DNA from 3 places in the Mesorhizobium sp. 113-3-9 genome. Region 2 is predicted to be linked to each of the others. Evidence: riboswitches for the same ligand, from Rfam matches in the RefSeq annotation. Region 2 holds a riboswitch; each other region holds the start of a gene.
What was found. A riboswitch is a leader RNA that binds a small molecule or an ion and turns the genes downstream of it on or off. The one in region 2 is predicted to bind cobalamin.
Positions count from the first base shown of each region.

Region 1: another riboswitch for cobalamin. It lies ahead of metE (5-methyltetrahydropteroyltriglutamate--homocysteine S-methyltransferase); the one in region 2 lies ahead of MesoLj_RS32800 (ribonucleoside-diphosphate reductase subunit alpha).
Region 3: another riboswitch for cobalamin. It lies ahead of MesoLj_RS26210 (DUF1636 family protein); the one in region 2 lies ahead of MesoLj_RS32800 (ribonucleoside-diphosphate reductase subunit alpha).

Region 1 covers NZ_AP023246.1:7,065,316-7,072,138, forward strand. Annotated here, with positions in the region: gene MesoLj_RS33795 (threonine aldolase family protein) at 1-637, opposite strand, end outside; gene MesoLj_RS33800 (AraC family transcriptional regulator) at 708-1,583, opposite strand; partial or broken gene MesoLj_RS36505 (transposase) at 1,659-1,844, shown strand; gene MesoLj_RS33805 (OmpW/AlkL family protein) at 2,249-2,941, shown strand; gene MesoLj_RS33810 (cytochrome P450 family protein) at 3,037-4,269, shown strand; partial or broken gene MesoLj_RS33815 (cytochrome P450) at 4,236-4,523, shown strand; cobalamin riboswitch at 4,798-4,997, shown strand; gene metE (5-methyltetrahydropteroyltriglutamate--homocysteine S-methyltransferase) at 5,114-6,823, shown strand, end outside.
Region 2 covers NZ_AP023246.1:6,829,997-6,836,819, forward strand. Annotated here, with positions in the region: gene MesoLj_RS32795 (ribonucleotide-diphosphate reductase subunit beta) at 30-1,148, opposite strand; gene MesoLj_RS32800 (ribonucleoside-diphosphate reductase subunit alpha) at 1,173-4,061, opposite strand; cobalamin riboswitch at 4,168-4,379, opposite strand; gene MesoLj_RS32805 (alpha/beta fold hydrolase) at 4,447-5,265, opposite strand; gene MesoLj_RS32810 (ABC transporter substrate-binding protein) at 5,457-6,710, shown strand; gene MesoLj_RS32815 (ABC transporter ATP-binding protein) at 6,714-6,823, shown strand, end outside.
Region 3 covers NZ_AP023246.1:5,342,686-5,349,508, forward strand. Annotated here, with positions in the region: gene MesoLj_RS26195 (FecCD family ABC transporter permease) at 1-442, opposite strand, end outside; gene MesoLj_RS26200 (ABC transporter substrate-binding protein) at 442-1,389, opposite strand; gene MesoLj_RS26205 (ABC transporter ATP-binding protein) at 1,435-2,223, opposite strand; gene MesoLj_RS26210 (DUF1636 family protein) at 2,220-2,618, opposite strand; cobalamin riboswitch at 2,709-2,913, opposite strand; gene MesoLj_RS26215 (AraC family transcriptional regulator) at 3,192-4,025, shown strand; gene MesoLj_RS26220 (bifunctional helix-turn-helix transcriptional regulator/GNAT family N-acetyltransferase) at 4,032-4,982, opposite strand; gene MesoLj_RS26225 (alanine racemase) at 5,316-6,449, opposite strand; gene MesoLj_RS26230 (D-arabinono-1,4-lactone oxidase) at 6,446-6,823, opposite strand, start outside.

The DNA.
Region 1 (6,823 bases), 240 kb from region 2:
TCTTGGTGGCGCCAAATGACACAAGGTCGACGCCGGCCTTCCACGTCATCTCGGCTGGCGAGCAGCGCAGAGTGACGAGGGCGTTGGCGAAGCGAGCACCGTCCATGTGGAACGCCAGGTTCGCTGACCGGCAAATATGTCCGATCGCCTTGATCTCGTCGAGCGCGTAGACCGATCCCATCTCGGTCGCCTGCGTGATGCTGACGCTGGAGGGCTGGACCGAGTGGATATCGCCCACCATGCGCGTTGCATTGGCCGCCAAGGCGTCGATGTCGATTTTGCCAGCCTCGCCTGGAAGCTGCACCAACTTCGCACCGGCGGTGTAGAACTCCGGCGCGCCGCACTCGTCGCGGTTGATGTGTGCGTCGGCGTGCGAGAGAATGCTGCCCCATGGCGGCGTAATCGCCGCGAGCGCCAGCGCGTTCGCCGCCGACCCCGTCGAAACGTGGAACACGTCGACCGCATGCTCGAACACCTCGGCGAGCTGGCGCTCGACGGTATGCGTCAGCTCATCGTTGCCGTAGGGAAGCGCCTGACCCGACGCGCACGCGGTGATGGCTGCGATCACCTCGGGGGAGACGCCGGCGATATTGTCGCTGGTGAAGTCGCGGGGGCGGGTCTGCTTGCTTTCGTTCATGGTCTGACGCTCGTTTCATCCATTGAGCGTCCAAGCTAGACGGTTCGCCGCGCGCTTTATTGAACGATATTCAAACCGAGAGGTAACGCGCCGGCGTCACCCCCAGCACCGCCTTGAAGTGCCGGGTCAGGTGGCTCTGGTCCGCGAACCCTACCGCGACGGCGACCTCGGCGACCTGCTGACCTCGCCTCAGCAGCCGTCGCGCCTCGTCGATGCGGACCTGGATCAGGTAGCGGGTGGGGGGCAACCCGAAATGCGCCTTGAAGCCATCGATCAGCGTCGCCTTGGAGCATCCGGCCAGGGCGGCCAGGGCGGCGAGCTGCAGAACTTCGTCAAAGTGGGCATGGATGAAGTCACATACGTCGCGGAACCTCGATGGCACGAATTTTGGCCCTGCAACGCGCGACCCGCCTGCCTCTGCGAAGACGTGGGGCAGGAAACGGATCAGATACTCCTCGATCTCCAGTGCCGAGCTACGCCCATGTTCAAGCAGGCGCCAAAACGCGCTGAGGCCGTGTGCAACTGGGGCATTCTCCTGGAACGGGCTTTTGAAGTCGATCGTTCCGGGTTCGTTTTGGCCGCTGTCCTCAAGGACTTGCCGGATAAGGACTTCGGGCATGTAAAAGATCTTCTGGCTCCAGCCAAGATCGTCACCAGCACCCCCGAAATGCGGTTCCCCGGGCGCGAAGGTCGCGACGGTGCCGCTACCGGCGTGCCAAACCTCACCTCGGCACCAAACATCATGGACGCCTCGCTCGATCAGCCCGATCAGATACTCGTTGTGGACATGCTTGGAGAAATCCTGCCGGTGATAGTCCGCCGCCAGGTAATCGAGCCCGCCAAGGACATCGGAGTGCTTCATCACCGCACGATTGCGCGGCGGCCGGCCCGGAGGTTCAGAACGGCCACGCGCCTTTTCGCCGCATTCTATGGCGGTATCGGCCACTTGATGATCAATCCAGGTTGGTCATCACAACGATATCGTGCTCTCGTAGCGAATTTCAAACCGAAGCAGGATTAATTGAAGACCAGGCGCTATCCCCTCCGATCTGACGGATGAGGAATGGTCGCGGATACAACCGCTCCTGCCGGGCGCGGCCAAGACCGGGCGGCGCGTGGTGACGGACCTGCGCGAGGGTTGAACGCGATCCGCTACATGGCCCGATCAGATGGCGGCTGGCGCATGCTGCCAAAGGATTTCCCGCCCATATCGGTCGCGGTCGAGACGCCTTACGGACATGCCCACGGACTGCGCCAACTGGCTGGAACGTTCCCCGGCCTGACGGCGAAGCAGCAGGCGCCGATCAAGGCGCTGAACGCAGAATACGCCAAAACTCGAAGCCGAGTACGAGCATGCCAACGAACTGCCGGCCGATGTTGACGAACGGCTCCCAGGGGCGGCTACGGCTGCACTCATTGTCGGATCTTCGACGAAGTCGGACATCAGACACAGCGCTATCGGAGTGACCGCATTGTTCTGCAACGATTTTCTCATTTGGCACGACACATGCGGGGGCTATCCCGCATGAGCGCTCCGTCAATCTCGATTGATGCGAGCAGGATTCAATCAAGGCGCAGTGCGTCGCTTCTGAAGATCAAGGAGAGAAAAGTATGGCGAGAGCGCGAATTGGCGTGGCGCGGGCAATGACAGCGGCTGTCGTCCTCATCGTTGCGGGACAGGCCGGCGCGGCAGATGTTGGGCAAGCCGCGAGCGTCCCGCAGGCAGAAGCCTGCGTCGCGGAAGCGCCAAGCCCCTGGCAGATCCGCCTGCGTGCGTTGGGGGTGATCACCGAGGATTCGGGCTATGTCAATGCGGTGCCCGGCTCCGGTCTTTCCTATTCGAACACCGTGACGCCGGAACTCGATATCTCCTATTTCTTCACGGACAACATCGCCGCCGAACTCATACTCGGCACCACCTATGCCAACATCGATGGCCAGGGTGCGATCGGCGGGCTGGGCGAGGTCGGCAAGGTTTGGCTGCTGCCGCCCACGCTCACATTGCAGTATCATTTTACCGATTTCGACGCCTTCGAGCCCTACGTCGGCGCCGGCGTGAACTATACGATCTTCTATCATCAGCAAGTCGGCAGCGCCGATGATCTCAAGGTCAAGAACACATTCGGCGCCGCGCTGCAGGTCGGATTCGACTACATGGTGGACGAGCACTGGGGCGTCAACTTCGACGTGAAGAAGCTTTTCCTCAGGCCCGACTTCGACGTCACTGTCGCCGGCACCAAGCTCACAGGCAAGGCCAGGCTCGATCCCTGGTTGATAGGCGCAGGTCTGACCTACCGCTTCTGAGGACGAAGCACACTGAGGGGCACTTTTCGAAGTCCGCGCGCGGATCATCCGTGCCGAGAAGTGGACCCGCGATGGTTCTTAAAGGAGCTGTTGGCATGCGCGTAGAAAACGATCATTGCGACGTGATCGGTGTGCCGGCCGCTCCCACGCAACTTGATCGTCTTTCTTCTGCGATTCTGCGGCAGGGGGGGATGGCGCGAGTGTCGCTTCCAGGCGATCTGGTGACCTGGGCGGCAGCCCGTCACCAGACGCTCAGGCAGATGCTTTCCGACCAGCGTTTCAACAAGGACTGGCGACAGTGGCGGGCGCTGCAGGACGGCGAGATTCCCGAGGATCATCCGCTGATCGGGATATGCAAAGTGGACAACATGACCACGGCGCACGGCGCCGATCACCGGCGCTTGCGCGGCCTGCTGTCCAGCAGCTTCGCGCCCAGTCGGATCGCCTTGCTGGCGCCACGGGTCGAACAAAGCGTCGATCGACTCCTGGCCGACATGGCGCAGCGCGGCGGCAGTGCCGATCTGATGAGCGAGTTCGCCGCTCCGCTGCCCACCAACGTGATCGCCGAACTGTTCGGTTTGCCGGACGAACAGCGCGAAGAGATCGTCGCGCTCACCTACAGCATGGCCAACACCTCCGCCACAGCCGAAGAGGTGCGACAGACGCGGCAGCGCATCCCGGAGTTCTTCCGTCGCCTGATCGCGCTCAAGCGGGGCCAGCTCGGAGATGATCTGGCTTCGGCCCTGATCGTCGCCCGTGACAAAGGCGAGCTCGTTTCCGACACCGAGCTCATCGACATGCTGTTCATGGTGCTCTCTGCGGGCTTCGTGACCACCGCCGGCGTCATCGGCAATGGCGTGCTGGCATTGCTGACGCATCCGCAGCAACTGCACTTGGTGCGCAGCGGCCAAGTTCCGTGGTCACAGGCGATCGAGGAGATCCTGCGCTGGGGCAGCTCAGCGGCCAATCTGCCGTTCCGCTATGCCACCCAGGACGTGGAGATCGACGGATGCATGGTCCGCCGCGGCGATGCCGTCCTGATGGCGTTCCATGCGGCGAACCGGGACGAACAGGCCTTCGGCCCCGGCGCCGACAGGTTCGATGTCACCCGGCGGCACAACCCGCATTTGTCGTTCGGTGAGGGGCCGCATGCCTGCCTGGGCGCTGCGCTGGCGCGCCTGGAATTGCGCTGCGCCTTCCCCGCGCTGTTCGGGCGGCTGGAGGATCTGGCGCTGACCATCGCCGCGGAGGACGTCGTCTACATTCCGTCTTACGTCATTCGCTGCCCGCAGCGCCTGCCGGTCACCTTCCGCCCTTCCATCGCTTAGAGAGTGCGGCATTCACCCCGGATTCGGTGATTCTTGGTTTGCCGGAGTGGCTGGTCTCGCGCGAGGGGGGGCGAGCATGCCCGGTTACGCACGATCGTGGCGCCGGCGTTCAGCAACCGAGGGTGAAGCTGCTCGCGGAGCAGGTCGAGGCGAGCGCCGCGCAGTTTGTCGAGACGCTGGCGGCCCGGCCCCAGTCCGCCCACCTGCGGCGCCACCTCTTCTTTCCGCTTGCGGCCATGGTCATCAGCGCGCTGGAATGCGCAAGCACGCTGAGCGAAGCCGAGCGGGAACAAATACCGGGATTCCCGGCTGACCGTGACGACCTGGCCCGACTTTACGCCCTTTGAGCCCGGCGACCTCGATCTGATCCGGCGTCGCCGATGGGGACAAGGATCTCTCCGAGCCTGCACTGATAAGAGGCGGCATCGTAAGCGGCTTTGGGCGAAAGAGACCGATCAGCGCAAGGGCATTATTCGCATCATCACATAAACATCTCGTTATATGCATTGACAAGGAGCGAAGCTGCTGTGATTGTGCGCATGTCGTGGTTCTCCGCGCGGCACTGCTGTAGCGGAGCTAAGAGGGAAGCCGGTGCGATGCCGGCGCTGCCCCCGCAACTGTTAGCGGCGAGCCAAGCCCATTGGTGTCACTGAGGCGAACGGCCTCGGGAAGACGGGCAGAGGCTTTGACCCGCGAGCCAGGAGACCTGCCACGACGAACAACGTCCACGGGCGGGGTGTCTCGGTGGCCGCGGTAGCTTGGCTTCGTGCCGCCTGCTTGCGCGTTCCTTGTCCCCACGCCCCAACCATCGGGGTATGGCATGACTGTCTCTCAACAAATTCCAGTGGCAACGCTCGGCGTGCCGCGTATCGGTCGACGGCGGGAACTCAAATTCGCGCTTGAAAGCTACTGGTCCGGAAAATCTCCCGCTGCCGACCTGCTCGCGACGGCGAAGGCGCTACGCGCCGCCAGCTGGAGGGAGCAGCACGATCACGGCGTGTCGAAAATCCCGTCCAACGATTTCTCGCTTTATGACCATGTGCTCGACACCGTCATCATGGTCGGCGCCGTGCCGGCACGATACGTCTGGACTGACGGCGAGGTCCCACTCGATACCTATTTCGCCATGGCGCGCGGCGACCAAGGTCAGGCCGCTGATTGTGGACATGCCGGTGACGAGCATGCGGCCAACGGGCATGGCCTTGCCGCGATGGAAATGACCAAATGGTTCGACACCAACTATCACTACATTGTGCCGGAACTTACCGACGATCAGAGCTTTGCCCTCTCGTCGGCGAAACCGGTCGATCATTTCCTCGAGGCCAAGGCGCTCGGCATCCACACGCGCCCGGTCCTGCTTGGACCGGTTAGCTTTCTCAAGTTGGCGAAGTCACCTGAGGAAGGTTTCAACCCTATCGCGCTCCTGCCACGGCTGCTGCCCGTCTACGAGGAGCTCCTGCGGAGGCTGAAGCTCGCGGGAGCCGATTGGGTGCAGATCGATGAGCCGGCGCTCGTGGTCGATCTGGTTCCCAACGAACGGGATGCCCTCCAATTCGCCTACTGCCGGCTGTCAAAAGCAGCACCGGAGTTGAAGATCATGGTCGCTACCTATTTCGGATCGCTGGGAGACAATCTCGAGACCGCAATTTCTCTGCCCGTGGCGGGACTGCACGTCGATCTCGTGCGCGCTCCAGAGCAGTTGGAGACCGTCGGCCGGCTCGCGCAGAAGGAACTTGTGCTCTCGCTCGGGCTGATCGACGGCCGCAACGTCTGGCGCGCGAACCTGCCTGCCATACTTGACCGCATCAAGCCGATCGTCGCCGGCTGGCCGTTGGACCGCGTGGAGATCGCCCCGTCCTGCTCGATGCTGCATGTGCCGATCGACCTGGACATGGAGACGGCACTCGATGCGGACGTGAAATCGTGGCTCGCCTTCGCGGCGCAAAAAACCGACGAGCTGGTCGTGCTCGCCCGTGCCCTGGCTGAAGGCCGGGACGCGGTCGCCGCCGAACTAGAGGCGTCGGCTGAGGCTGCCGCCGCTCGCGCGACATCCGCTAAGGTGCATGATCCGCTCGTCGAAGGTCGGGTCGCCAGCATCAAGGTCGCCATGACGCGCCGGAAGAGCGCATTCGCCGTGCGCTCCAAGCTTCAGGCCGACACGTTTGGCTTGCCATCCTTCCCCACCACGACGATCGGCTCCTTCCCGCAAACAGCCGAGGTTCGCAAGGCGCGGGCAGCCCATGCCAAAGGCGAGCTGAGTTACGTCGACTATGAGGCGTTCCTGAAGAAAGAGATAGAAGCCGCCGTTCGCTGGCAAGAAGAGATCGGACTCGACGTGCTGGTCCACGGCGAATTCGAGCGCAACGATATGGTGCAGTATTTCGCCGAGCAGCTCCGCGGCTTCGCCTTCACGCAACACGGGTGGGTGCAAAGCTACGGCTCGCGCTTTGTGCGACCCCCGATCATCATTGGAGATGTGTCGCGACAACAGCCGATGACACTACACTGGTGGCGATACGCCCAGTCGCTGACGCTAAAGCCGGTGAAGGGCATG
Region 2 (6,823 bases):
TTCTATCGTTCGCGAATAGCTGCGTGCTGTTAGTCCCAGACCAGCGCACCGCCATTCTGGTATTCGATGACGCGGGTCTCGAAGAAGTTCTTTTCCTTCTTCAAGTCCATGGCCTCGGACATCCACGGGAACGGATTCTCGACCTCGGCGAAGACCAGTTGCAGGCCAAGCTGGGCGCAGCGGCGGTTGGCGATAAAGTGCATGTAGGTTTCGCAGAGGGGCGCATTGAGGCCAAGGAAACCGCGCGGCATCGTGTCCCGTCCGTAGGCGGCCTCGAGTTCGGCCGCCGTGCGGATCATGCCGCGCACCTCCTCCTGGAACGCCTTCGTCCACAGATGCGGATTCTCGATCTTGATCTGGTTGATGACGTCGATGCCGAAATTCAGATGGATGGATTCGTCGCGCAATATGTACTGGTACTGCTCGGCGATACCCACCATCTTGTTGCGGCGGCCAAGCGACAGGATCTGGGCGAAGCCGGTGTAAAACCACATGCCCTCGAAGATGACGTAGAAGGCGACGAGGTCGCGCAGGAACGCCTGGTCGGCCTGCGGCGTGCCGGTGCGAAAATCCGGATCGTCGAGATGCTGCGTGTGCTTGAGCGCCCAGGCCGCCTTGTCGGTGATCGACGGCACCTCACGGTACATGTTGAACAGCTCGCCTTCGTCCAGGCCGAGGCTTTCGACTATGTACTGGAAGGTGTGCGTGTGCACCGCCTCCTCGAAGGCTTGCCGCAGCAGATACTGCCGGCATTCCGGGTTGGTCAGATGCCGGTAGATCGCCAGCACGATGTTGTTGGCGACCAGCGATTCCGATGCCGCGAAGAAGCCGAGATTGCGCTTCAGCATGCGCCGCTCATCCTCCGTCAATCCGTCCTTCGACTTCCACAGCGCGATGTCGGCCTGCATCGACACTTCGGTCGGCATCCAGTGATTGTTGCAGCCATTGAGGTATTTTTCCCAGGCCCAGCGATACTTCAGGGGCAGCAGCTGGTTGACGTCGGCACGCGCGTTGATCATGCGCTTGTCGTCGACACGAACGCGGCCGCCGCCGCGTTCGATGAGACCGAGGCCGGTGGCATCGGCGAGCGGAGGCTCCGTCGGCGCGGGATGGCGGGCGGCGGCGGTTGGTTCTGACCAATCGAGCATTTTTTCTTCCTGTTCTCTTGCTGCTTACTGGCAGGCTTCGCATTCGGGATCGTCGACGGCGCAGGCCTTGCCCCAGGCGGCATCCTCACTGATGACGATTGGAGCGGCGGCAACGGCGGCAACCGACGACACCGCATTGAGCTTTCCATCGGTGCCCTTGAGCGTCGATTTCTCGACATGCGAGGCCGAACGCGAGCGCAGATAGTAGGTGGTCTTCAGGCCCATGCGCCACGCCAGCCGGTAGAGTTCATCGAGCTTCCTGCCGGAGGGATTGGCGATGTAGAGGTTGAGCGACTGCGACTGGTCGATCCATTTCTGGCGCCGCGACGCCGCCTCGATCAGCCAGGCGGAGTCGATCTCGAAGGCGGTGGCATAGAGCGCCTTGAGGTCGTCGGGCACGCGGTCGATCTGGCCGACCGAGCCATCGAAATATTTGAGGTCGGAGACCATCACCTCGTCCCACAGGCCGCGGGCCTTGAGGTCATGCACCAGCGCGGCATTCACCACGGTGAAGTCGCCAGACATGTTCGATTTGACGAACAGGTTCTGGTAGGCGGGCTCGATCGACTGCGCGACGCCGCAGATGTTGGAAATCGTCGCCGTCGGTGCGATCGCCATGGTGTTGGAGTTGCGCATGCCGGTCTTCCTTACCCGCTTGCGCAAGCTCTCCCAGTCGAGCGTCGATGAGCAATCCATGTCGACCTTCGCGCCGCGCGCGTCCGACACCAGCCCGATCGAGTCGATCGGCAGCACGCCTTTCGACCAGAGCGAACCTTCGAAGCTGGGATAGCGGCCGCGCTCGGCGGCGAGATCGCAGGAAGCGGAAATCGCGTTGTAGGCGATCGCCTCCATGCTGGTGTCGGCGAAGGCGATCGCCTCGGGCGATGCATAGGCAATGCGCAGCGCCTGCAGCGCATCCTGGAAACCCATCAGGCCGAGACCGACCGGACGGTGGCGCAGATTGGACTGCCGTGCCTCCGGGATGGTGTAGAAATTGATGTCGATGACATTGTCGAGCATACGCATCGCCGTACCGGTCGTCCGCGCCAGGTGATCGAGGTCGAGGCCTTTCAGGGTGACGTGGTTGGCGAGATTGACGGAACCCAGATTGCAGACGGCGACCTCGTCCTTCGAGGTGTTGAGCGTGATCTCGGTGCACAGGTTCGAGGAATGCACGACGCCGACATGGCCTTGCGGCGAGCGGATGTTGCAGGGGTCCTTGAAGGTGATCCAGGGGTGCCCGGTCTCGAACAGCATGGTCAGCATCTTGCGCCACAGGTCGAGCGCGCGAACCTTCTTGAACACCTTGACACCGCCGGCGGCGGCCTTCGCCTCAAAGGCTTCGTAGGCCGCCTTGAAGGCCGTGCCGTAGAGGTCGTGCAGGTCGGGCGTTTCATCAGGCGAGAACAGCGTCCACTCGGCATCGGCTTCGACGCGGCTCATGAACAGGTCCGGCACCCAGTTGGCGGTGTTCATGTCATGCGTGCGGCGGCGGTCGTCGCCGGTATTTTTCCTCAGGTCGAGGAACTCCTCGATGTCGACATGCCAGGTCTCGAGATAGGCGCAGACCGCGCCCTTGCGTTTTCCGCCCTGGTTGACGGCGATCGCCGTGTCGTTGGCGACCTTCAGGAACGGCACGATGCCCTGGCTCTCGCCATTGGTGCCCTTGATGTGGGCGCCGAGGCCACGCACCGGCGTCCAGTCATTGCCGAGACCGCCCGAATATTTGGCGAGCAGCGCATTGTCCTTCACGGCCTTGAAGATGCCGTCGAGATCGTCGGCGACCGTGGTCAGAAAGCATGAGGACAGCTGCGGCCTGAGCGTACCGGAATTGAACAGCGTCGGGGTCGAGGCCATGAAGTCGAAAGACGACAGCAGGTCATAGAATTCGATGGCGCGCGCCTCGCGGTCGATCTCTCTGATGGCAAGCCCCATGGCGACGCGCATGAAGAAGGCCTGCGGCAGTTCGAAGCGCTTGCCGCTGGCGTGCAGGAAATAGCGGTCGTAGAGCGTCTGCAGGCCGAGGAACTGGAACTGCAGGTCGCGCTCCGGCTTCAGCGCGGCGCCGAGGCGGGCGAGATCATAGCGGCCAAGTTCGGGATCGATCAGTTCGGCCTTGATGCCGGTGGACATACATTGCGGGAAATAGGAGGCGTAGCGGCTCGCCATCTCGGCATGCGTCGCCTGTTCCGCCCTGCCGGCGACAAAACTCAGCGCCTCGCGCCGCAGCCGGTCGAGCAGCAGGCGGGCGCTGACGAAGGCATAGTTCGGTTCGGTCTCGACCAGCGTGCGCGCCGCCAGGATCGGCGCCAGCGACAATTCATCCAGCGTGATGCCGTCATAGAGGTTGCGCCTGGTCTCGGTGAGGATGGTTTCAGCTGAAACCGCTTCCAGGCCGGCGCAGGCCTCGTCGATGACCCGACGCAGCCGCGCCTCGTCGAGCGGCGCCAGGCTGCCGTCGTCCGCCTTGACCTTGAGCACCGACGACGACGCGTCCGCCACGCTCGCGCTGTGGGCCTGGCGGTCGCGACTGCGCTCCTCGCGGTAGAGCACGTAGGCGCGTGCCACCTTGTGGTGTTCGCTGCGCATCAGCGCCAGTTCGACCTGGTCCTGGATCTCCTCGATGTGGAAGGTGCGGCCAGCGTCCGCACGGCGGGTGAGCGCTGCCATAACCTGCGCGGTCAGTTCCTCCACGACGTCATGGACACGCCGCGAACCGGCGGCCACCGAACCCTCGACCGCCAGAAAAGCCTTGGTCAGCGCAACCGCGATCTTGGTGGCGTCGAACGGCGTCACCGAGCCGTTGCGGCGGATGACCTGATAGGCCGGCCGCGCAGGCTGGGCCGATGTATCGATGCGAGAGAAAGGAACCCGATCGGTCCCGTTGGTGTGGATGGTGGAAGTCGCCGGCATCATGATCCCCGATTGGTTGGAGACGGAGGCCTTGGCGCACGCATGCCTGAGTGACGGCCGGAGATTCGGCCGCAGCAAGCGCACCACCGGGACACCCCGCCCGTGGACGTTCAAATTCATCGCGGCAGGTCTCCTGGCTCGCAGGTCGTCGCTTCCGTCGGCCTTCCCAGCGCGTCCACGCCAGTGGCATTACTCGACTTAAGCTCGCTGCTTACAGTTGCGGGGGCAGCGCCGGCATTGCGAAGAATCGCTCACCGGCTTCCCTCTTAGCTCCCGAATCCAAACAGATTCGAAAGAACCACGATGGCTATATGTAGCGTCTCCGGACCCCAACCTGTCAATGGCTTGACGATTCGAATTTTGGATCGTCAACAGGGCGTCGACCCTAAGCCTTGTCGACGCTCGCCAGGAAGCGGGCGAAGATTGGATCGAAGCGGCCGGGCGAATCCCAGAACGGCGCATGGCCTGAATCGTCGAGCAGATGCGCCTTGCCTTCCCACAGGTTGGAAATTTTCACGGCCGCGACGAAATCGGTGTTGACGAACGGTTCGTCGATGCCGTTCAGAACGGCGATGGGCGGCGTCTTGCCGGCGACGATCTCGCGCTGGTTGCGGCCGGTGCCGGCCGCGAATTTCTCGAACATCAGGCGCCGTGCGCGACCGTCAGTGCGTGCGACAGTGTCGAGGAGAAACGGCTCGAACGGCTCACCGCAGGTGCTGCGCGCATAGGCCTCGACATCGGCGGCAGTGAAACTTTCCTGTCCGGCAAGGTGCATGTGCGGGCTCGGTTTGAAGCCGTTGCCGACCTCCGAGGGCGCCACTGGCGGGGTGCCTGTGATCATCAGGCCGAGCAGGCCGGGAAAGCGGTCGATCATCTCCAATCCGATATGGCCGCCAAGCGACCAGCCGAAGACGATGGCCTTGTCGATGCCGAGCAGCCCGAGCACTTCGGTCATCGCATCGGCATAGCCCTCCATGCTGTAGGAGCGGTCCGGATCGATCGCATCACCTGATGCCCCGTGGCCCGGCAGATCGGGAGCGATGATACGGTAGCGCTCGCCCAGCTGGCTCTCGAGCTGGTTGCGGAAAACAGCTCCGGAAGAGGAATTGCCGTGGATCAGCAACACGGCGGTGCCTTTGCCACCGGTCTCGCGAACGGCGATCTTGCCGTGGCTGGTTTCAAGGGTCTTCTGCGAGATCGTCATGGTCCGCTCCGTCTGGAATTGCCTTGTTTTAGTGCAGATGCGCAGCAAAGCGCCACGGCTTCCATACCTTTTGCGGGAACCGTCTTCCCGGTCAGGCTGCGTTGAAAAATCCTTTTCAAATAAGAACAATTATGCGTAGATTGTCAATTATCCAACTCCCGATGAACGGGAGGAAAACAGGGAACCGCACGATGAAATTCAAATCCGCAGGCAACAGAATCCGCCATATGCTGATGAGCAGCGCGCTGATCGGCGTGTTTGCCACGGCGAGCGCGCCCGCTTTCGCCGACGTCGTCAAGATCGGCCTGCTCGCGCCTATCACCGGGCCCGCCGCGGCGGACGGGCAGGAATTCCAGCGCGGCGTACAGATGGCGATCGACGAGGCAAACGCGGCCGGCGGCGTTGCCGGCAACACGTTCGAACTGGTGGTCGGCGACGTCAAGGATCAGTCCGCTGGCAATGTCACCAGCGCGGTCGAGCGCCTGCTTGGCGATCCCGGCGTGCAGTTCATGCTCACCGGTTACGCCAGCTTGACGAATTTCGAGATCGACAACATGGCCGAGGCCGAGATGCCCTACATGCTCGCGGCCACCTCGCAGCAGACCAAGGATATCATCGCGCCGAACCCTGACAAATACATGTGCTGCTGGTCGCTGACGCCGTCCTTCGACGCCTATAACACCGACGTCACCCTGTTCGTAGAGAAGCTCGCGGCCGACGGCAAGATCACCTTGCCGACCAAGAAGGTCGCCATCATCTCCTCGGACAACGCCTATTCCAAGACCATCTCCGAAGGCATGAAGAAGACCTTCAAGGAAAAGGGCTGGACCATCACGGTCGACGAGATCGTTCCGTTCGGCGAAGTGACCGACTGGCGCTCGATCCTCGCCAAGGTGCGCGAGAATGTCCCGGACGTCGTCATCAATACCGACTATCTGCCGGGCAATTCGGCATCCTTCCTGAACCAGTTCCTCGAGCAGCCGACCAAGAGCCTGGTCTTCCTGCAATATGCGCCGAGCGTTCCGGAATTCGTCGAACTGACCGGCAAGAAGTCGAACGGTGTGATCTACAATCTCCTGGGCGGGGCGCTGACGACGCCGAAGAACCCGCGCGCCGACGAGGTGGCGGCCAAGTTCAAGGCGAAATACGGTGTCGAGAGCGGGACCTATGGCGTTGGCCTCTACGAAATGACCAATGTCTATTTCGACGCGGTCAAGAAGGTCGGCGGCGCATCGGACCATGCCGCGATCATGAAAGCGCTGTCGGAGACCGACAAGCAGGTCGCCGAGGGCCGGTTGAAGTTCGATCCCGCAACCCACCTTGCCACGCAGGGCGACGACTATATCCCGATCACCTTCTTCCAGATCTGGGACGGCCAGCGCACGCTGATCTCGCCGGAGAAATACGCAACAGGCGCCTTCAAGCCGCAGCCCTGGATGCAGTGAGGGATGGCCCTGCTTGAACTGGACGACGTGTCGAAGGCCTTCGGTTCGCTGAAGGCCGTCGATGGCGTGTCGTTCAAGGTCGAGGCCGGCGAGATTTTCGGCATCGCCGGCCC
Region 3 (6,823 bases), 1.5 Mb from region 2:
CCAGTATGCCGCCGGTGAAGGCGGCGACCGGCAAGGTCCAGATGCCAAAACTGTCGCCGAAGACGGTGATGACGGAAACAGCGCCGGCGGCGGCCCCCGACGACAGGCCGAACAGGAAAGGATCGGCGAGACCGTTGCGGGTCACCGTCTGCAGCAAAGCACCTGTTATACCGAGGCCGGCACCGACACAGACCGCCAGGATCGTGCGCGGCAGCCTGAGATCGACGACGATCTTGCCTACCGGGCCCGACACCTGGTGTTCATGCATCCCGACGGCATGGCCAAGCGAGGCGATGACGTCGGTCAGCGGGATCAGCGTCGAACCATAGGCTATCGACAGCAGCACGAGGGCGACGACCGCCACCGTGCCCGCCACCATGGCCAGCGCGAATGCCTTGTGCCCCGAAAGCGCGCCGGATTTTTGCCCTGGGGCAAGAAGCATCAGAACGCTTCCGGATGCATCGCCTTGGCGATCTTGGCGATCGCCTCGATGTTTGCCGGTCCAGGCGTCAGTTCGGCATAGCGAAGGGCCACGAAACGCTCGTTCTTGACCGCGTCCGTCTCCTTCATCGCCGGATGCGCCTTCAGGAAATCGAGCAGTTTCCTGTAGCCGCCGCCATCCTGGTAGTCGAGCAGGATGAGGAATTGCGGATTGCGCGAGGCCACGGTTTCCCAGTCCGTGTTGCCCCAGCTGGTGTCCATGTCGGCCATGATGTTGTCACCGCCGGCGGCTGATATCATGGCGCTAGGGATGGCGAATTTTCCGGCGGTGAACGGCTTGTCCTCGCCGGAATCATAGAGGAACACGCGGGTTCCCTTGGCGTCGCCGACCTTCGCGGTGATGTCGGCGAGTTGCGCCTTCCAGCCGGCGACAAGCTTCTGCGCCTCGGTCTCCTTGCCAAAGATCTTGCCCAGCTTTTCAACATCGCCATAGAGCAGGTCCATGGAAGCCGCCGGGCGGTTCTTGTCGAGATGGACGCAGCTCTCGGTCAGCACCAGTGTCTTGATGCCATGTGGGGCGAGCGTGTCGGGCGTCACGTCGCCGCCCGGCTTCATGCCATAGTACCAGCCGGCGAAGAAGAAATCGGGCTCGACGGCGACCAGGTTCTCGAGCGTCGGGTATTTGGGCGCGAGTTCCGGGATGGAGCCCTGCTCGGCCTTGAATTCGGGGCCGACCTTGTACCATCCGGTGATGCCGGTCAGGCCGACGATCGACGGCTGCAGCTTCAGCGCGAAGGCCATCTCGGCCATGTTGAGGTCATGGATGACGGCGCGCTTGGGCGGCGCGTCGAAGGTCAGCGGCTTGCCGCAACTGTCGACGGTGACGGGGAAAGCGAAGGCGGTAGAGGCCAGCAAGGAAAAGACGAGCGACAAGGCGAGACGTTTCACGGATTTTGCTCCTTGGTTGAACAGTGTTGATGAGGGATGGTTCGATCAGGATGGCGGCACGGCGCGGTTCGGAACATCGAACACAGTCAGTTCACGGTCCTCGGTGGGGTGACGCAGGCGAAACACGTCGACGCCGAAAATCTCGCGGATCAGCTGTTGCGTCAGCGCTTCGCGCGGTGCGGCCAGCGCGTGCAGCCGGGCTTCGTTCATCACCGCGACCCTGGTTGCGAAAGGCGCCACAAGGGCCAGGTCATGCAGCACCGCGATCACCGTCATGCCGAAGCCCGCGACGAGTTCGAGAAGCTCGCCGCGAGCACGCGGGTCGAGATGGTTGGTCGGCTCGTCGAGGAACAACACTTTCGGTTGCTGTGCGATGGCGCGCGCCAGCTGGGCGCGTTGGCGCTCCCCGCCAGACAGCGAGCCAATGGTGCGGCCGAGCAACGGCAAAAGGCCGGTCCGGCGCAGGGCGTCGACGACAATGTCGCGCTCGTCGCTCCTGCGCCTCAGGCCGGCATGCGGAACACGGCCAAGTTCGACATAGTCGATCACCGCCAGCCGCGGATCCGGCTGGTCGGTCTGGCCGACGACGGCCATGTGCAAGGCCCGCTCGGCTGTCGAGATCCTGTCCAGGCGTCGCCCGCCAAGCTTCACCTCGCCCGAACTTGGCCTGAGCATGCCCGACAGCATGTGCAGCAGTGTCGTCTTGCCAGCGCCATTGGGGCCGATGATGGCGAGACGATCGCCGGTGGCGATAGAAAGGCTGACCGCATGGACCAGATTCCGGCCATTCGCCACGGCACCCAGGTCGCGCGCTTCGAGGAGTGGCATTGTCATCGGCTATCACCCGCCAGCTTGCCCGGCGCCGGGATGCGGGCCAGCGTCTTGCCGGCTAGTCGCGGCGGACGTTGGCCGGAATTGCACCAGCCGTCGGCGAGCGAGGCGTAAAGCCTGGCAAATCGCACGAGATCACCGGCGTCGGCCTCGGCATCGACGGAGCCGAAGAGATAGGTAGCCTTGCCCGGCGCCTGGAAGGCTACCGTCAGCGGCCGTGCGCAGCCCGCCATGCATTCGACGCCCTCGATCGTGAAGCCATGCGCCACGGCGGGTTCATCATGGGCCGAGAGCCGGGAGCGCAAATCGGCGCACAGGCTTTCGCCCGACCTGATGCCGGTCGGAACGTCACGGCAAAGCGTGCACACGATGATGCGGTGATCGATAGCGCCGTCCAACTTCCGTCACTTTCCAAAACTGGCGACGGAAGGATGTTGGCGAGACGGCCGACAAGACCGACGTCCACGTTTCCTCCCGGCACACCCCGTCCGGTCAACTCAGTGATGGCAGGTCTCCTGGCTCGCGGGTCGTTGCGCAATCCTGCCTTCCCAGCCTTGCCGGCCAGTGGCATTTCGGATCTTGCTCACCGCTTACAGTTGCGGGGGCAGCCACGGCTTCGACCTATTGGGTCTCACCGTGTTCCCTTTTCACCCCTCGCCTTTCGACTCGGGGACCATCACCACTCGATCGTAGTTTTCCCCCAATTGCTTCGCAACGGATTTCTCGGTGCATTGTCGATCCCGCGGCGGCGCTGAACTTACAGACGTAATGTAATTACATTACGATTTAAATCGTACCGCTCGGCTAAGTCAAGTGAGGCTTTCTGCCCGAAAGAAGACATCTAGCCAGTCTCGCTCCTGGAGATGCGGCTGGCCGCGGAGCGTTGCCGTCCGGATTGCACGGCAAGCGCAATTTCGATCAAACTGCCGCGCGCGAAGGCGGCAAGATGATCCGCTCAATGCGAGGAACCCATGAACCCGACCGAGAAAGCGCTGTGGTTTGTCGAGAGCCATCTGCCGGAGGCGATCTCGCTCGACGATGTCGCCCAAAGCAGCGGCGTGTCGCGCTTTCATGTGACGCGCGCCTTCGGCGCTGCCACCGGCCGCTCGGTCATGGGCTACATGCGCGCACGCAGGCTGACCGAGGCGGCGCGCAGGCTGGCCGGCGGAGCCCCCGACATCCTCTCGGTGGCGCTCGATGCCGGCTACAGCTCGCATGAGGCTTTCACCCGCGCCTTCCGCGACCAGTTCGGCACCACGCCCGAGATGGTGCGCGCGCAAGGCTCGACCAAGACCCTCGACCTCGTGGAGCCGATCCTGATGGACCAATCCTTTCTTTCGGCCCTCGAACCATCGCGCTTCGAGACCAGCCGGCCGTTGCTGATCGCTGGGCTCGGCGAACGCTACACCTGTGAAACCAGCGCCGCCATTCCGATGCAGTGGCAACGCTTTGGTCCCTATATCGGCAACATTCCAGGCGAGACCGGCGACGTCGCCTACGGCGTCTGCGCCAACGGCGACGATGCCGGCAATTTCGACTACGTCGCCGGTGTCGAGGTCACCGATTTTTCCGACCTTCCAAGGGAACTCAGCCGCGTGCGCATACCCGCCCAGAAATATGCGGTGTTTGCGCATCGCGAGCACATCTCGACCATCCGCCGCACCGTCAACACGATCTGGAACAAATGGCTGCCGGCCTCCGGGCACGAGATAGCGGACGCGCCGGAATTCGAACGCTACGGTCCGGAGTTCGATCCGCGCAGCGGCAATGGCGGACTAGAGATCTGGGTGCCGATCAAGGATTGACCGGCACTACAATTCCAAGTCCCAGGTCTGGCCAACCAGATCCTTGCCGAAGGAGTGGTGAGGCTCTTCCTCGGTCAGTGTGAAGCCGACCGCCTGGTAGATGTGCCGGGCGGCGGTCAGGATGTCGTTGGTCCACAAGGTCAGCGTCTTGTAGCCCTTGGCACGGGCAAAGCCGATGCATTCCTCGACCAGCCGCCTGCCGATGCCGAGGCCACGCGCCGAAGGTTCGACATAGAGCAGGCGCAGCTTCGCCACCTCGGGCGATTTGCGCACGACGAAGACCGAGCCGACGACCTCGCCATCACGCTCGGCGATCCAGCTTCGTTCCCATTTCGGGTCGAAGGATTTGACGAATGCCGCAAGGATTTCGGCAACCAGCGCCTCATAGGTTTCGTCCCAGCCATAGTCCTGCGCGTAGAGCATGCCTTGCCGGCGGATGATCCAGCCGATGTCGCCGACCTGCAGCGGCCGCAACAGATAGGGGATCCTTGGCTCGGCGCTTTCACCCAGCAGAGCCTGGACCGTCCGCATGGATTTCACCAGCCGGTCCTGCTCCGACGCAGGCAGCCGATCGAGGAGCGCCGCGACCTGGTCGTGCGAATCCTTGTTCAGCGGCGCGAAGGCATTCCTGCCCGCCAGCGTCAGCGCAATCGACGATTGCCTGGCGTCCGAAACCACCGTCGACCTGGAGATGAGGTGAAGGCGCTCGAACTTCTTCAGCAGACGGCTGACATAGCCGGCGTCGAGACCGAGGTCGCGCCCGAGGTCCGTCGCGGTCAGACCGTCGCGGTGCGCCAGTTCGTAGAGCACGCGCGCCTCGGTCAGCGAGAAGGCGCTTTTCAGCAGCCCTTCGTCGAGCAGCCCGATCTGGCGGGTGTAGAAGCGGTTGAAAGCCCGCACCGCGTCGATCAGGTCTTTGTTGGGCGCTTCGTTACCGGGCTGATGGTGAATTGTCATGGGCATCTCCTGTCCGCACAGGATTGATCATTTGGTTGACTTAGTCAATAAAATGGTTGACCCGACGCACCTCACAACTTCGTCATTCTAGGGCGGAGCAAGGAGCGAAGCGACGCGCGCAGACCCTGGAATCCATTCCGTGACGGTGGCCGAAGCGCGCCACGCCGCAGAACGGGCTTCATGGGTCTGCATTAGGCGCCAAGAATCCATTTCGTTGCATAGCGGAAGGGTAACGGCATGGATTCTAGGGTCTGCGCTCCGCTTCGCGTCGCTCCGCCCTAGAATGACGACATCGCGGGGTCGGTGCGCCAATCACGACCGCAGTGGCGCCCCTCAACCCATCGGCAACACCGGCCAACGATCAACGATCTTGCCGCCAGAAAATACCGCGATCGGCCCGAATTGCTGCAGCACAGCCTCGCTCTGCGTCGGCCTCAGAAAGGCATAATCCCCCGGCTTCACCTGCGCTGTTGCCGGCAGGCTCATGAATTGCTGGTTGGAGGAAAACCCCATCAGACCGTTTGGTTTCATGCCTTCCGGGAACACCGCTTCGGCCATCCACTTGCCGCCATAGAGATAGCAGCCTTTGCGCGGGAAGAGGCCGAGCGCCTGCAAGGCCTTCGAGAACCAGACCGGGCCTGGCAGCGCCGCATCGGCCGCCTTGAGGATCGGGGTGGCGATGAAGGCGGCCGGCTGGAATCCGTTGAGCCCCGGCTTGTCGAAATCGCTGGGCAGGACGAAAGCCGAGCCGATCGAGACTTCGTTGGCAACGCCCGCGCCATGCAGCAGCGCCGTCTTCGAGCCGCCGATGTTGAGGATGCGGCGCTGATCCGGTTCGAGTGCCACGACGAAATCTGCCGCCAGCGCCGAGGCTTTCATCAACGCCTTGGCAGCACCGCCAAACAGCCCGGGGATTTCCGGCGCATGCGCCTCATAGGCCATGATGCCTTCGCAACACAGGCCCTTCGGCACCGTCAGCGCCTTGATCTCGGCCGGGCGGGCAAACCCGCCGCGATGCAGGCCGACATCGACCTCGAAGGCGATACGCAGTTCGATAGCGAGCTCGGCGGCCAGAGCGCCATATTCCGCCAGTCTTTCGTCGCTGTCGACCAGCCAGCAGACACGCGACCAGTCGGCGTCGCCCTTCACCAGCACCGCTCTTGCCGCGCTGACCGGCATTGGTTTGCCGTATAGCAGATCCGCATGCGGGAACGCCTTCAGCACCGCCGCGCTGATCGGCGGATGGAAAGTCATGAAGCGATCGCTTCCAAGCGTCTTGCCGATATGCGAAAGCAGCGGCAGGCAAGCGAGCGACTTGTCGACCAGCCGCACGGCAAGGCTGGGATCAAGCCTGTCCTTCACCAGGGCGATGTTGCTGTCCAGCCGGTCGCGGTCCAGCACCAGACAGGGCTGGAAGATACCGGCCTGCTTCAGCGCCTGCGATAGAGTGGCGAAATAGGCGCTCATGGTTCGATGCCGAACAAGCCAGCCATGTAGGGCGAGACGAAACGGTTTCGCGGATCGATGTCGCGGCGCACCGCCATGGCATCGTCCCAGCGCGGATAGAGCTTCTTGAAGTCCGCCGCCTTCAGGCTGTGCATCTTGCCCCAATGCGGCCTGCCGCCATATCTGCGAAAGACCGGCTCGGCCGCCTGCATGAACGGCAACGGATCGTTCGCCGCATCGTGGTGGATGGCGATCGAACAGGTCGGCCTGTTGTAGAAGGGCGAGAGCCAGAACTGATCGGCCGCGACGCTGCGCACCTCCATTGGGAAATAGACTTCGGGAAAGCGCTTTTCGGTCAGCTCGATGATTTCGGCCAGCGCCTTCGGTCCTTCCTC